Regions from separate parts of the Salinicoccus sp. ID82-1 genome, predicted to be linked through region 1. Evidence: predicted binding sites of a transcription regulator. Region 1 holds the regulator's gene; each other region holds the start of a gene.
The links. The regulator Rex, encoded in region 1, represses fermentation and respiration genes when NADH is low (regulators of the CRP and FNR family bind a similar motif). The targets are predictions, from matches to a motif close to TTGTGAAATATTTCACAA.
Positions count from the first base shown of each region.

Region 2: J4760_RS04460 (citrate synthase) is a predicted target of Rex. The motif match lies at 2,284-2,301, and genes of this name have one in related genera.
Region 3: J4760_RS00765 (cytochrome ubiquinol oxidase subunit I) is a predicted target of Rex. The motif match lies at 1,109-1,126, and genes of this name have one in related genera.
Region 4: J4760_RS10090 (DoxX family membrane protein) is a predicted target of Rex. The motif match lies at 2,398-2,415, and genes of this name have one in related genera.

Region 1 is NZ_JAGFLY010000005.1:3,992-8,080, reverse strand. Features, by position in the region: gene J4760_RS11460 (glycoside hydrolase family 32 protein) at 1-1,366, opposite strand, end outside; gene tatC (twin-arginine translocase subunit TatC) at 1,379-2,140, opposite strand; gene J4760_RS11450 (twin-arginine translocase TatA/TatE family subunit) at 2,195-2,431, opposite strand; gene J4760_RS11445 (redox-sensing transcriptional repressor Rex) at 2,472-3,104, opposite strand; gene J4760_RS11440 (ABC-F family ATP-binding cassette domain-containing protein) at 3,242-4,089, shown strand, end outside.
Region 2 is NZ_JAGFLY010000001.1:855,447-859,535, forward strand. Features, by position in the region: gene icd (NADP-dependent isocitrate dehydrogenase) at 1-1,062, opposite strand, end outside; gene J4760_RS04460 (citrate synthase) at 1,097-2,212, opposite strand; gene J4760_RS04465 (solute symporter family protein) at 2,442-3,989, opposite strand; gene J4760_RS04470 (DUF485 domain-containing protein) at 3,986-4,089, opposite strand, start outside.
Region 3 is NZ_JAGFLY010000001.1:145,608-149,696, forward strand. Features, by position in the region: gene J4760_RS00760 (MFS transporter) at 1-1,064, shown strand, start outside; gene J4760_RS00765 (cytochrome ubiquinol oxidase subunit I) at 1,209-2,564, shown strand; gene J4760_RS00770 (cytochrome d ubiquinol oxidase subunit II) at 2,561-3,586, shown strand; gene J4760_RS00775 (potassium channel family protein) at 3,611-4,089, shown strand, end outside.
Region 4 is NZ_JAGFLY010000004.1:64,737-68,825, reverse strand. Features, by position in the region: gene J4760_RS10105 (YhfC family intramembrane metalloprotease) at 21-794, shown strand; gene J4760_RS10100 (alpha/beta fold hydrolase) at 906-1,772, shown strand; gene J4760_RS10095 (VOC family protein) at 1,888-2,328, shown strand; gene J4760_RS10090 (DoxX family membrane protein) at 2,465-2,980, shown strand; gene J4760_RS10085 (DUF2254 domain-containing protein) at 3,100-4,089, shown strand, end outside.

The DNA of each region.
Region 1 (4,089 bases):
CCTTTTCCGAAGGGAATATGCGTGCTGTCATGACAGCCGCTCCGTCATTGATGAAAATTTCAACACTTGAAACATCAACGAATATCCGGAGTTTGGAAAGGGGTGCATCGAGCTTCGCCGTCCTCACAGTCCCATCGACATTTTCCGGCATTTCGCCGCTGAAAGTCGTATCAAGGGTGAGCGTGCCTGCAGTTGCATCATAGATCAGGCTCGTCTGCTCCCGTCTGCTCACTCTCAGATTGATGTATATCTGTGTCGCCGAATTTTCAAGTACATCCATCGTCAGCTCATAGCTGTCCCCATAGAAGTCCTTCATCTTCTTCGGACGATGATCGAAATAGCCTTCTGCCGTCATTTCATCCGTTCTCAGATCTGCCAGGGCCGCTGCAGGCCGCTGCTTCAGAACACCATTTTCGATGGACAGCCTGCGGGGCAGCGTCAGGCAGTGGGACCATGCGCCATCTGTCGGGTAGACCGTCTCCTTCATCCCCATCCATCCGATGATGTAACGGTTGCCAAAAGCGTCACACGTCGTCTTTGGCGCATAGAAGTCGAAACCCTGATCCAGTTCATGAAAGTCGCCATGCGACATCACCCGCTTGTCGAGGTCCGCACTGCCGAGGATATAGCCGGACTGGTAGATGTTCCAGTAGCTGTGCTGATACTTGTCGAGTCCTTGCGGACAGAACATGAGGACATGGTGCCCATCCAGTTCAAACAGCTCGGGTGACTCCCACATGAAACCGAACTGATCCAGCTCAGTTTCAAGTTCGCCTATGTAATCGAATGCTTCAGTGCCCGTGCCGGTAAAATAGAGCACACGGCCGAAGTCATCCTGGGTAGCCGCCCCCATTATCATACAATATCTTCCATTTTCTTTCCACACTTTCGGATCTTTCACAATCGGTCCATAGCCTTTCGGCGCACCTTTTATGATGGGTGATGTCCGATATGGACGGAGATGCCCCGCTTCTTCTCTGAATGCCGTATGCTGCTGGAGTGGTATGCCGCCGTCCATCACTGTATGATACACGTGCATACCATCCATTACAGAAGCGGAGCCTGAATCGGCTCCGTCCGGTAATGCATCGACTATTCCGCGATTATGATAGATGGCAAGATCATCCGATACGACGTGGTACAGATACTTTCTGCCCTCTGTCCAGAAGGGCGCCCACTGGTACAGGATGTGATATTTGCCTTCATGGTATATGAAGCCATCAAGCGCATCCATGCTGCCTGCAGGCGGCTGGATATGATACTTCTGCCGCCATGGGCTCTCCTGTGTCCTGTCAATCTGGCCTGTCCATTTTTCACTGCTGCCATCAAGCGCCAGAGATGCTCTGGCATCCGGATCGAATTTCACCTGGAATACCCCCTAGTCGGAATCCAATGATTCTTCTAATGCTTTCTGCTCTGCTTTCAGATGTCTGCGATAGCCGATTTTGGAAATGTAGATGCTGATTTCATAAAGAATGATCATCGGTATGGTAAGCAGTATATGTGTCATTACATCCGGCGGTGCAACGAGTGCCGCAACCACCAGCAGGATGAAATAGGCGTATTTCCTGTTCTGCTTGAGAAATGCCGGTGTCAAAAGGCCGAGCTGCGTCAGGAAAAGTACAAGAATCGGCATCTGGAATATGACACCGAACGGCAGTACCGTCCTGAACAGGAAGCCGAAATACTGGTTGATTCCGATGGTGTTCTCAATCCCCATCTCCTCGGACAGTTCAAAAGTGAACTGGATGATATAGGGTACAAGAATAAAGTAGCCAAAAGCCATACCGAGCAGCATGAGTACCATGACAATCGGTATGTAGCCCAAAGTAAGCTTTCTTTCGTTACTGTACAGCCCCGGGGAGACAAATGCCCAGAGCTGGTAGAGTATCGCCGGCAGCACGATGACAAATCCGATGACAATGATGATCATCAGGTATATCTTCAGGGGATCGGTCACCTGGAATGCGTGCATCTGGATCGTCTCCGTCCACGGTGCATTCTGCATCTGGTAGATCAGTGGTTTGGACAGGAAGAATCCGATGACCAGGGCGCCGACAAAAAAGTACATGACAATCAGCAGCCGCTTCCTCAATTCATCCAGATGCTCGGTGATCTCCCTTTTTTCCGAGTCGTTCATACTTCATTTTCACCTCTTTAAAAAAAAGGTGGCTTCCGCCACCTCTTCATACCTTTATGCTTTAGTTTCTTCAACTTTTTCGACTTCGACTGTTTCGATTTTCTTCGGTTGTTTCTTTCTATCGTTGTCGTCTTCGTCGTCATCGTCGTCAGTGGCGAGACCTTTGGTTGCATCTTTAAACTCTCTTAAAGTGGAACCCATCGCGCGTCCGAACTGCGGCAATTTTTTAGGTCCAAATATGATCAATGCTACAACAGCAATTACGATCATACTTGTCGGGCCTACTGCCATCAGTGTCACCGGCATTAATGTTTCGAGCATAGTATCCCTCCTAGATATGTTTCATATAAAAGAATAGTGCCTGCAATTCAACGCTCAAATCTATATTATGGACATAGATTTCATCACTTACATTCAATCTGATCGGTGTGAAGTTGAGTATGCCTTTGATGCCAGCTTCCACCAGACGTTCAGCCATATCCTGGCTGACTTCTGCCGGCAGCGTGAGTATCGCAACATCTATGCTATGTCTACTGATCAGATCCTCAAGCTCATCCGAATGATATACTGTCGTGCCATTGATGGATGTCCCGACAATCTGAGCATTACTATCAAAAGCAGCTACCACATTCATTCTATCATTTATGCTGCTGAATTTGTAGTTTAATAATGCACTGCCCAGGTTGCCCGCTCCAATGATTGCCACATTTCTCACTTCATTACCCTGGATATGCTCCATGAAGAAATTCAATAGGCTCTTGACGTTGTAGCCGTAGCCCTTCCTGCCAAGTTCACCAAAATAGGAGAAGTCTCTCCGGATTGTGGCTGAATCGATATCCAGTGCTTCGCTGATTTCCCTTGAGGAAACTCTGTCTACACTGGTCTTCTCGGCATTTTTGAAAAATCTATAGTATAAAGGGAGACGTTTCATTGTTGCGTTTGGGATTTTCTTTTTACTGTTCAAATGTCCCACACCTCTTCTATTGCACTCTGTCGGTATATTATAGCATATCTCCATTTTCGTAGTGTAGTCATTGTCACTTAATTTCATCGTTTTTTTGACTTGTTTGTTGTAAAATTGAATGAAGTGGGGGAATTCATATGATAGTAATGCAATTAGGAAATGTAGGGAAATCTTTCGGTACAGACCGGATTTTTTCAAATATAAATCTTGAAATAAAAAAAGGTGAAACCGTCGGCATCGTCGGCAAGAATGGCGCCGGCAAGACGACGCTGATGAAGATGATGGCGGGTGAACTCGGTGTCGAGGACGGCCGGATCACGACGCCGAAAGGCATCGCGATCGGCTATCTCACCCAGCAGATGACACTGGAGTCATCCCAGACCGTCCGTGATGAAATGATGCGGCCCTTTGCCGGGCTGCTGCGCACCCAGGAGGAGATGAATGCCACCACCGCATGGCTGGCAGCACATGACTACGAGGATCCGGCATACAGCGACCAGCTGGAAAAATACGATCGGCTGCAGAACACTTTCGAATCAAAGGGCGGCTACACGATCGATGCCCAGATCAAGACCGTGCTCACCGGCCTCAACTTTTCCGGCAGTGATCTTGATCGCAATGTCGATGCGTTCTCAGGTGGTCAGAAGACACGGCTCGCGCTCGGACAGATGCTGCTGTCGAAGCCCGACCTGCTGCTGCTCGATGAACCGACCAACCACCTGGATATGCAGACGGTGGCATGGCTCGAACAGTATCTGAACAGCTTTACAGGCGCAATCGCGATCATCAGCCACGACCGCTACTTCCTCGATCGGACGGTGGATAAGATCTTTGAAGTGGAGATGCACAGAGGAACACTCTACCACACCAACTATACGAAGTATGTCAAAGAGAAGGAGAAGAACTTCAGCCTTCAGGTGAAAGCATATGAACACCAGCAGAAGGAGATCAGGCAGCTTGAGACCTTTGTTGAGAAAAATATAGC
Region 2 (4,089 bases), on a different contig from region 1:
ATCAAGACCCGCATACTTCGGTGCAGTACCATGAGTAGCTTCGAAAATTGCATGTCCTGTTTCGTAGTTGATGTTGGCTCCTGGCGCAATGCCGATACCGCCCACCTGCGCTGCAAGCGCGTCGGAGATGTAGTCTCCGTTCAGGTTCATGGTCGCAACAACACCGAAATCTTTCGGTCGTGTCAGAATCTGCTGCAGGAAGATGTCTGCAATGGCATCCTTGATGATGATTTTGCCAGCTGCTTCAGCTTCTGACTGTGCTTTGTCCGCAGCTTCACGGCCTTCATCCTCAACGATCTTATCGTAGACTTTCCATGTGAAGACCTTATCTCCGAATTCACGTTCTGCAAGGTCGTAGCCCCACGCTTTGAACGCTCCCTCAGTGAATTTCATGATGTTGCCTTTATGGACAAGTGTTACAGATGGACGATTGTTTTCAATCGCGTAGTTGATTGCTGAACGTACAAGTCTTTCCGTACCTTCCTTTGAAACCGGCTTGATGCCGATACCGGAAGTTTCAGGGAAACGGATGTTTTTGGCGCCCATTTCATTTTGCAGGAAGTCGATGACTTTCTTGACATCATCCGTACCTTCCTGGAATTCTATACCTGCATAGATATCTTCGGTATTTTCGCGGAAAATGACCATGTCTGTATCTTCAGGACGCTTCAACGGAGAAGGCACGCCTTCAAAATATCTGACGGGACGCAGGCAGGTGAAAAGATCCAGTTCCTGTCTCAATGCAACGTTCAGGGAACGGATGCCGCCGCCGATCGGTGTTGTCAATGGGCCTTTGATGGCCAGCAGATATTCATCAATCGTATCCAGTGTTTCCTGTGGCAGCCATTCGCCTGTCTTATCATAGGCCTTCTGTCCGGCAAGCACTTCTTTCCATTCGATTTTCTTCTTGCCATCATAGGCTTTCTCTACGGCGCCATCCAGTACTTTGCTTGCTGCACTCCAGATGTCCGGGCCGATGCCGTCCCCTTCGATGTAGGGAATGACAGGCTGATCCGGTACATTAAGTACGCCATTATTTGTAGTTATCTTTTGACTAGACATAGATTATATTCCTCCAGTTTTTGATCTCGATCCGTTATCTGTTTTCAATCGGTTCATACTTCTTGCCTGTCTGACCGATATACTCCGCTCTCGGTCTGATCAGACGGTTATCCTGATACTGTTCAAGGATGTGTGCGAGCCAGCCGGAAACACGACTGACCGCAAAGATCGGTGTGAACAGGTCATGATCGATGCCGAGTGAGTGATATACAGTGGCACTGAAGAAGTCGACATTCGGAAGCAGACCTTTCTCCCTTTCCACAACCTCGGCGATCTTAACGGATTTCTCATAGAATTCAGGCTCTCCTGCCTCATCTGTCAGCTTCTTCGACATATCCTTCAGATACTTGGCACGTGGATCTCCTTCTTTGTATACACGGTGGCCCATGCCCATGATCTTTTCCTTGTTCGCAAACTTCTCTTCGAGATAGCCTTCCACTGCATCGACAGATTCGATTTCTGACAGCATCTGCATTACGCGCTCATTGGCACCACCATGCAGTGGACCTTTCAGTGCGCCAGCTGCTGCACTCACGCCGGAGTAGACATCAGATAGCGTTGCCACACAGACACGGGCTGTGAATGTAGATGCATTCAGTTCATGGTCAGCATGCAGAACAAGCGCCTTGTTCATTGCCTCCACCTGTGTATCGTTCGGCTCTTCGCCATACAGCATGTAGAGGAAGTTCGCAGCATAAGTCAGACCCTGCTTCGGCTTAATGACTTCCTGGCCGTTTCTGATTCTGGAAAATGCTGCGACTACCGACGCAATCTTTGCCTGGATGCGAATCGCTTTTTCCTGATTGGCTTCATCGCTCATATCCTCGGCATTCGGATCGAAGTGGGCAAGATAGGACAGTGCGGTCCGCACAGCTGTCATCGGATGCACCTTATCTGCAGCGTATTCTTCGAAATGACCATAAATCCGTGGATTGAGTGTCATGTAATCAAACATTTTACCCTGGAATGCTTCCAATTCGCTCTGATTCGGCAGCCTATCATTCCAAAGCAGAAAAACGACTTCTTCAAACAGTGCATTTTCAGCGAGGTCATCGATTTCATAACCACAGTAAGTAAGTTGTGAACCAATGATGGAACTGATGCGGGACTCAGCCGCTACAACGCCTTCTAAACCTTTTTTGTCAGACATATCGATTCTCCTTCTCGTAAATCATTAAATAGCCATCTGGCTTTAAGTCCATTATATCAAATTCAAAAGGTTTGTGAACAATTCAAGAATCTTCTACAGATTGTGAAAATTATATCGTTAACCGCCTCGAAAGCCCTTACAAAAGGGAAAAGACGATAATTTCATAGAATTATCGTCTAATTAAGAAATGATTAATTAACTTATCGATTCTCATAAGTTAATCTTATATTTAGTGGCTGACATCGGATGTTGATATTCCAGTGACGGATTTTACTTTGACTTCCCTGTACTTTTCATGGGATTCCGGTTTTCCGAGGAATGTTCCAAGGAATGCGCCGATGAAACCGGCAGGCACTGAAATCAGAGCAGGATTATTCAATGGGAATATCGGTTCCACTGCAATGAATCCGGCTCCGGAAGGGTCCATGACGTTCGGGCTGAGTATGACCAGAACGAGGGAAACGACAAGTCCGGTTATGATGCCGGCAATCGCACCCTGTGTATTGAAACGCTTCCAGAAAATCGTATAGACGATGACCGGCAAGTTGGCACTTGCAGCGACACAGAAAGCAAGAGATACAAGGAATGCAACGTTCTGATCCTGCGCAAAAATGGCGAGAATAATGGAAAGTACACTGACACTGAATGCTGCAATTTTGGCAGCAAGCATCTGCTGGCTTTCGGAAACCTGTCCTTTCTTGATGACCTGGGCGTATATATCATGTGCGAATGCACTGGCGCCGGAAAGTACCAGCCCGGCAACGACAGCCAGAATGGTTGCAAATGCCACAGCTGCAACGAATGACATGAGCAGATCTCCACCCAGCCTTTCAGCAAGCAGCGGTGCCGCCATGTTGCCGGCTGGATTGGCTGCAATGATCTCTTCCCTCGTCAGAAGCGCTGCGGCCCCGAAGCCGAGGAATATGGTGAGTATATAGAATATGCCGATGATCCATGTGGCCCACATTACGGAGCTTCTCGCCGTCTTTGCATCTCTTACGGTAAAGAATCTCATGAGGATGTGTGGCAGACCGGCTGTACCGAACAGCAGGGCGATCATCAGTGAAATGTTATTGAGCGGTGACTCGCCCTGAGCCCCGGGATTCAGAAACGACCCTTCAAGCTCGGGCGCGGTGATATTCTTCATTTCGCCGAACATCGTGAATATATTGAAATTGAACTGGAGCAGTACGAGGAATGAAATCAGTATCGTACCGATCATCAGCAGTATCGCTTTGACCATCTGTACCCAGCTCGTGGCCGTCATGCCCCCGAAAAGGACGTAGATGGTCATCATGATGCCGACGATGATGACTGAAACGCTGTATGGAATATCAAAAAGCAGCTGGATGAGCGCCCCTGCCCCGACGAGCTGGGCAAGCATGTAGAAGATGACGATTGTAATCGAGGACAGTGCTGCAAACGCTCTGACCTTCTTCATTTCAAAACGTGCTGCAATCATGTCGGCAACTGTATACTTCCCGAGGTTTCTGAGCGGCTCGGCAACGATGTACAGGACAACAAGATATGCTGTCAGATAACCGACGCTATAGAAAAAACCATCAAATCCCCATAGTGCAATGGCACCGGCAATTCCAAGGAATGAAGCTGCCGACAGATAGTCACCGGAAATGGCCAGTCCGTTCTGCCAGCCTGTCAGACCTCCGCCCGCTGTATAGAAATCTTTTGTGGAATTTGTCCGTTTGGAAGCAAAATATGTAATGACCAAAGTTGCTCCTACGAATACCAGAAACATGATGATGACTGTCAGATTCATTTGTATTCCCCTTCCCTGTACTTCCTGATGATTTCATCCGCTTCCTTGTCGAACGCCTTCGCCCGCTTCATGTAAACGGTTACAAGAGTCCACACCATAA
Region 3 (4,089 bases), on a different contig from region 1:
TCTACGGGGTAACGATGGACCGTACCGGCAGACGCAAGAAGTATGTTGTCATCTTTACACTGCTATGTGTATCGGCTGCCATCGGCATGGGGATATTCGGAGGGATGGATACTGCCCGGTGGTTCGGCCTGCCGAACGGCTTTGTGCTTGCAGTGCTGCTATTCGTCTTTGCAAAATTTGCATTCAACTCCGGCAATGTCTTCTATGATGCGATGCTTTCCGGGCTCGGCAACAAGAAGGAGATCCCGCTCATTTCGGGCTACGGTGTCGCACTCGGATACATGGGGACATTGTTCGGCATATTCTCCGTTCTGCTTCTGATCGGGGACCGGGCTGTCCATCATACATTCTGGCTGTCCGGCGTCCTGTTTCTTATATTCTCACTGCCGCTTTTCTTCATCAATAAGGATCAGCCGCAACAGACAAAGCCAAGACAGCAATTTCTGAAAGGATATAAGGATATCTACCAGACTTTCAGGGAGGCACGCTCTTATCCCTCCATATTCTATTTCATGATTGCCTACTTCTTTATAAACGATGCGCTGGCGACAGCAATCGCCATGATGCAGCCCTATGCAACGACGGTCGTCGGTTTTGAAGCAGGCACTTTCCTCATCATCTTCATGGTTGCAACACTGTTCAGCATCGTCGGCGCCATAATATTCAGCTTCATCAATAGGAATATCGGCTCCAAGAAGACATTCACCATTGTTGCGCTGCTGCTTGCCCTTGCTGTGGCGATTGCAGCCCTGCCCCTGCCGATGTGGACGTTCTGGATTGCAGCTGCACTTTTCGGAATCGCAATGGGATCCACCTGGGTGGTCAGCAGGACAATGATCATCGAACTCGCGCCGGAAGGGAAGGAAGGGCAGTTTTTCGGACTGTTTGCCTTCAGTGCGAAGATGAGTGCCATCGTGGGGCCGTTCATCTATGGATCGATTACACTTGCCATGGCGGACTATGGCACGCTTGCCTCACGCATGGCCATTACAAGCCTGATCATCATGGTCATAATCGGTCTCATATTCCATCTTAGAGTAAGAGATCAAAAATACACGGTTTAATTCTTTGTAATTGAGGGCAAAATAGGGTAGAATAAGGAAACAGTATGATAATTATTTCACAAATTATCCAAAATAAAGATGGTTCCGATATCCATGGATCAGAAATGGTCCTGGGGCGGAATCCATTGTCGGAGAGGTGATTGAATGGATGATGTGATCATTGGTCGGGTGCTCACTGCGTCGACTCTTGGATTCCATATTATCTTTGCAACAATAGGTGTAGGTATGCCGCTTGTCTTCATGGTATTGGAATTCCTGGGCTTGCGTAAGAAGGACGACAAGTACTTGACGATGGCACGCAGAATAGCGAAAGGGTATACGGTGACCGTAGCCGTCGGTGTTGTAACCGGCACGATCATAGGGCTGCAGCTGTCTCTCATCTGGCCGGAATTCATGCAGTTTGGTGGACAGATCATCGCGCTTCCGCTGTTCATGGAAACTTTTGCATTTTTCTTTGAAGCAATATTCCTCGGGATATTTCTTTATACATGGGACCGCTTCAGAAATCCTTGGCACCACTGGCTTCTGAATATCCCGATCGTGGTCGGTTCCACTCTGTCTGCTGTATTCATCACTACAGTCAATTCCTTCATGAATACACCAGCAGGGTTCGATCTTGTAGATGATGTATTTGTAAATGTCGATCCACTGGCAGCAATGTTCAATCCGTCGAGCTACGTCAGAATATTCCACGTTGTTGTAACAGCCTATACGACTGCTGCTTTCATCATTGCATCAATTGCTGCTTTCAAACTCCTTCGTTCGAAACACAAGGAGGATCGAGAGTACCACAAGAAAGCGCTCAGGGTCATGATGGTGATCGGACTTATTGCAGCTGCAATGAGTGCACTTGCAGGCGACCTTTCCGCCAAGTTCCTTCATGAGAACCAGCCGGAAAAACTGGCTGCAATGGAATGGCACTTTGAGACCGAAGATAATGCCGACCTGGTGCTTTTCGGCATGTTGGATGAGGAGACCCAGGAAGTAAGCTATGAAATCAGGGTGCCAAGCGCGCTCAGCTTCCTTGCAGGCAGCTCATTCGATACGGAAGTTACAGGACTGAATGATATACCGGAAGATGAAAGACCACCGCTGATCATCCACTACTTCTTTGATACTATGGTATTCTTCGGCATGTTCGGACTGAGTGTAGCAGTCATTTACCATATAGCGAGATTTACGAAGTTCAATGCGCACCATCCTGCATTGCTCTATCTGTATGTGCTGACCGGTCCTCTGTCTGTGGCAGCCATCGAATCCGGGTGGTTCCTGGCAGAACTCGGCCGTCAGCCATGGATTCTACGAGGCTACATGCGCGTCTCCGAGGCTGTGACGAACGCAGAGGGACTCGGCATAACGCTGATTGCATTCGTACTGCTGTACATTGTTCTCGGCGCAACATGTGTATACGTGCTGCTCAAAATGTTCCAGAACAAGAGCGTGCATGCGGATCACCTTGAGATGTACGGAGATAAAGACAAAGGGGGTCTGCTGCCATGAACTATGAACTGATTGGTGTAACGGTTCTGTGGACGTTCCTGTATGGCTATATCATTGTGGCATCGATTGATTTCGGTGCCGGTTTCTTCAATTTCTACTCGAAACTGACCGGTGATGATAATGTCATCAGTCCAATCATCCAGCGCTATCTGAACCCGGTGTGGGAAGTGACCAATGTATTTTTCGTCTTCTTCTTCGTCGGAATCATTGGCTTCTATCCGGATACAGCCTACTATTATGGTACGGCGCTTCTCATTCCTGCGAGCATTGCGCTGATACTGCTTGCGATCAGGGGGGCATACTATGCCTTCAACTCGTATAATAAGGAGCCGAAGCTTTCATGGACGTTCCTGTATGGTGTAACAGGCCTCCTTATACCTGCTTCACTGTCGATGGCACTCGTCATATCGGAAGGCGGCTATATCGTGGATGGGGGGGATGGCATCCAGCTGCAGCTCGAAGAACTGCTCTTCAGTACGTATGGCTGGTCGGTAGTATTCCTGGCCATCATTACAGTACTCTATGTATCGAGCGGCTTCCTGACGTTCTATGCCGCACGTGCCGAGGATAATCAGGCACTGGAGCTGGTACGCAGATGGTTCCTCATCTGGGCGTTGCCGATGCTGTTCATTTCCCAGTTTGTATTCCTTGGTCTCAGGGAACACAACCTCGAGCACTTCCAGCGCGCACAGGACTACTGGTATCTGTTCGGCCTGAGCCTCGTGTCGATGGGCATTGCAGTATTCCTGATGTGGCGCAGGCGGTTCTTTGGACTGGCCTTCATCATGATCATGCTGCAGTTTGCATTCGCCTTCTACGGCTATGGCATCAGCAAGCTGCCGTATATACTCTATCCATATATCGATATCAATACTTCAGTTGTGAATGACGCTATGGCATTCAGTTTGACAATTGTGTTCATTTTAGGTTTACTATTATTGATTCCTAGTCTTGTTCTGGTGATGAGGCTGTTCCTGTTCGATAAGGAATATGTAAGAGGGAAGAGCAGTAATAAGTACTGACAATTGAGATGGACTGGTGATTATATGAATAAGGATTATGCAGTAATCGGGCTCGGACGGTTCGGGGGCAGTATTGTCCGCGAGCTGATCGAACTTGAAATGGATGTGCTGGCAGTCGACCTGGATGAAAACCGGGTCAACGAGTATGTCGATATCGCAACACAGGCAGTCATTGGTGATACGACTGAAGAAACAGTCCTCAAAGATCTTGGGCTTGGCAATTTTGATAATGTCATCGTGGCAATCGGCGACAATATCCAGTCGAGCATACTGACAACACTGCTGCTCAAGGATCTTGGCGTCAAGAAGGTCAGCGTCAAGGCGCAGAATGACTATCATGCAAGAGTACTCGAGAAGATCGGTGCCGACTATGTCATCCATCCCGAACGGGATATGGGTCGTCGAATTGCCCACAAGTTGGCGTCTAGTTCAGTACTCGACTACCTTGAGCTCTCCGATGAACACTCGATCGTCGAGCTCGTGGCCCAAGAAAAGCTTGCGGA
Region 4 (4,089 bases), on a different contig from region 1:
GACGAGGCAGGGGAGGAAATATGGTTTCAACCGGCAATATCATTATCATGGGGCTTGTCGTACTGGCATCGCTGATGCTGCCCTTCATTTTCATACTGGTACTGAGGAAGAGGTTCCAGATTCAGTGGGTTCCGATACTTATTGGTGCAGCGACTTTCATCGTCTTTGCGATGGTGCTGGAACAGATTGCCCACTTCCTCGTGCTCAGACCCGGAGTGGATGGATCGATTGCACTTCTTGACAGCTCTCCCTGGCTGTACGTGCTGTATGGGGTTCTGGCTGCAGGCATATTCGAGGAGACGGGCAGGCTGGTCGCTTTTCTGCTGATGAAGCGGAAGTACAGGCAGATTGATTCGGCGGTGTCATATGGTGTTGGTCATGGGGGTGTCGAGGCGATCATCGTTCTTGGGCTTTCGACGTTCAATGTATTGATATTGAGCATACTGGTGAATAACGGCAGTGGCCTTTTGAACGAACTGCCTGCAGGCGTCCTGGAAAGCATTACAGGCGCACCGGGCTATATGTATATCATTGGCATCTTCGAGCGCATTCTTGCCATCAGTCTGCATATCGGCCTGTCTGTCATCGTCTTTGTGGCAGTGATGCAGAAGGGCAAGTGGTATCTATTCCCGCTGGCAATTGTGCTTCATGCACTGGCAAATGTCACGGCTGCAATGATGCAGGCGGGCCTGCTAGCGAATTTATGGATGGTGTATGTGGGCCTTGTGCTCATGGTTATCATTACACTGTCCATTGCCTACATGGTGGGGAGCAGATGCAAGCATTCCGAGTGAATATAGTCCTCTTTGCCTGGATGGCAGAGAGGATTTTTCAATATGGACATGTGGTTCATGGATGGAAACCGGGTATAGTGGAGCATGAAATGATGACAGGAGGACTGTATTGTGGCTGTAACTGATATTATTGACTTCGAGTACATTCAGACGAATGGCATCCAGCTTCACGTCGCTGTTTCAGGGCCCGAGGATGGGGAACTGGTCGTTCTGCTCCATGGTTTTCCGGAATTCTGGTTCAGTTGGAGGAAACAGATCCGTGTGCTGGCTGGGGCAGGCTACAGGGTCGTGGCACCCGATCAGCGGGGATACAATAAGAGTGATAAGCCGGAAGGCAAAAATGCCTATAGTATCAATAAGCTTGAGCAGGATATTGCCGGATTGATCGAGTACTATGGATATGACAATGCAGCAGTCATCGGTCATGACTGGGGTGGGGGCGTGGCCTGGCAGCTTGCCGGCACACATCCTGAGAAGGTGAACCGTCTCGTCGTCCTCAATATGCCGCATCCCGCTGCGTTTCCTAAAGTGCTTGTCAAAACGCCCTCGCAGGGGCTGAGAAGCTCGTACATTCTCTTCTTCCAGATTCCCATGCTGCCCGAGAAGATCATGAGCAGTAAAGATTATGCGTATATGGCACAGGCACTCGTCCAGACGAGCCGGAGAGGTACATTCACAGAAGATGACCTCGGAGCATATAGGATTTCATGGGAAAGGCCTCGGGCGCTGACGAGCATGCTGAACTGGTATCGTGCCCTTCCAGCAAACACGAAGCACATCCCGAAACATACGATTGAAATGCCTGTAAAGATCATCTGGGGCACGGGCGACCAGTTTCTGTCGAAAAAGCTCGCAGAAGAAAGCCTGAAGTATGCAAGCAGCAGTTCGGTGGCATGGGTGGAGGAAGCAACCCACTGGGTCCATCAGGAACAGCCGGAATATGTGAATGAACAGATTCTGCAGTTTCTCGATTCCTAGAACAGCCGCTGCAGAAATATGATGTATGCCCCTTCTCATACGAGGAGGGGTTTCTATCGCCATTATTTTAAGTGTATAATTACATTGAACAAAATGATGATCAGGAGATGATGGAATGAATCGTATCAATCTTGTTACTCTCGGCGTCAGGGATATTTCAGCTTCACTCGATTTTTACCGGAATATCGGATTCAAAGCTCATATCGTTGGAGACGAGGCACATCCGACTGTTGTCTTTTTCAGTAATGAAGGGTCGAAGCTGTCGCTCTACCCGATTCAGGAGCTGGCTGCAGACATCAATAGGGACAATCCGCCGGAAGTTTCGAAAGGTGGGTTCAATGGTGTGACGCTCGCCTACAACGGGAAGTCAGAAGCGGAAGTGGACGACATTATGGATAGGGTGGTCCAGCATGGAGCGACAGTGGTAAAGACACCACAGCCTTTATCATGGGGCGGTTATGGCGGTTACTTCACTGATATCGATGGCTACTACTGGGAAGTGGCCTATGGGGCTGAATGGGAGTTCGATGCATCCAACATGCTGGTGCTTGATTGAGAAGGGTTTCCTCTCATATGGTTCTTTTTTATAAATAAATGTGAAAAAAATAACAATATAGTATTGTAATTGTGACTAATTTCACATATAATAAACCTATAGAAAAGAACGGAACATAAGAGAGGAGAAAAAAATTATGATGAGTTGGTTGAAAGCACACAAGGCGAGTGAGTTGGTACTATTGGTTCTGAGAGTCTACTTGGGCTTCGGATGGTTTACGAGTGGTCTCGGTAAAGTGACAGGTGGCTTTGATGCATCCGGATTCCTGCAAAATGCGGTACAGAATCCAGTTCTCGGTCCTGATGGCAATGCGGTCTATCCATGGTATACGTTTCTAGTGGAAAACGTCTTTCTACCGATGAGCCCCGTAATCAATGTCATGATACCTTGGGGTGAACTGCTTGTCGGTCTCGGACTTCTGCTTGGTGGTTTCACAGCCTATGCTGCATTCTTCGGACTGATGATGAACTTTGCATTCCTGTTTGCCGGCACAGTATCAGTGAATCCGCTCTACATCATCATCGGCATGATCATCCTGGTATCCGGACACAAAGCAGGCAGCTTCGGACTGGACCGGTTCCTGCATCGTGAAAATAAAGGCGGCCATCGCCACTTCAGGCTCCGGGGTCACAGACGTGAAGTGACAGAATAGATTGATTAGAAGAGACCTGCAATCATGACGATTGCAGGTCTCTTCTTAATTTTGGTTTGAGTAATCCACTTTGTGCAGGGTATGATGAACTATAGAATTTCATGAATAGGAGCGTTGCAATGAAGTATATACTGAAAATAAAAGACAGCATATGGGTGACACCGGTATTCTATTGTCTGCTGGCAGTCATTCTTGCCCTGATTGCTGTCTATACTGATATAAATGTGCTTCCGAGGCTCGATTTCGAATTGCCGTTCTTCCTGGCGACTGAAGTCGACCTGGCCAAAGAGATACTCGGTTCGATTTCAGGCGCACTTCTGACCATGACGACCATCACTTTTTCCACCATCATGGTCGTTCTGACAACATACTCATCACAGTTCTCTCCTCGCGTTCTTACCAACTTTGTGAATGATAGAAGAACGATGCGCGTACTTGGCGTGTTCATGGGCGGCTTTCTATATTCCATCCTTTCCCTGGCCTTCATGCAGCAGGCCACTTTTGAAGGAGAAGTCATTTCAGCAATCGTTGCCGTACTGCTTGCTGTACTCTGCCTGTTCTTCTTTGCCTATTTCATCCATTTCGTTGCTTCCAGCATACAGGTCAGCAACCTGATTGATTCACTGGTGGATGACGTCAAGGATGAAATTGATCGGGAAGGGGAGCGGCTGGATCAGGCGCATGTATCGGTCACCAGCCTCAAGCCGGAGATGGTGGAGCAGTATGATGAGACAACTGTACTCAGTTCCGAGAGCTTTGGTTTCATCCAGTTCATCGATCACGATGACCTGTTCCAATGGGCGAAGAAGAATGATGCAGTCATCCGTGTCACCCCGCTGATTGGTGAATTTGTAACGACATCCACCGAGATTCTGACCATCAGTCATGGAAAAGATGTAGAAGTCCCTGATAGCCTGATCAGCAATGTCACAATCGGCAGGGAACAGAATGTCTATCAGGATGTGGATTATGGACTCCATAAAATAGTGGATGTCGCCCTTCGGGCACTTTCCCCAGGAATCAATGACCCGAATACAGCAGTCCAGTGCATCCACTACTTGACTGAAGCGCTTATAAAGAGCTTCAAGCATACCGGGACGTATGTCATT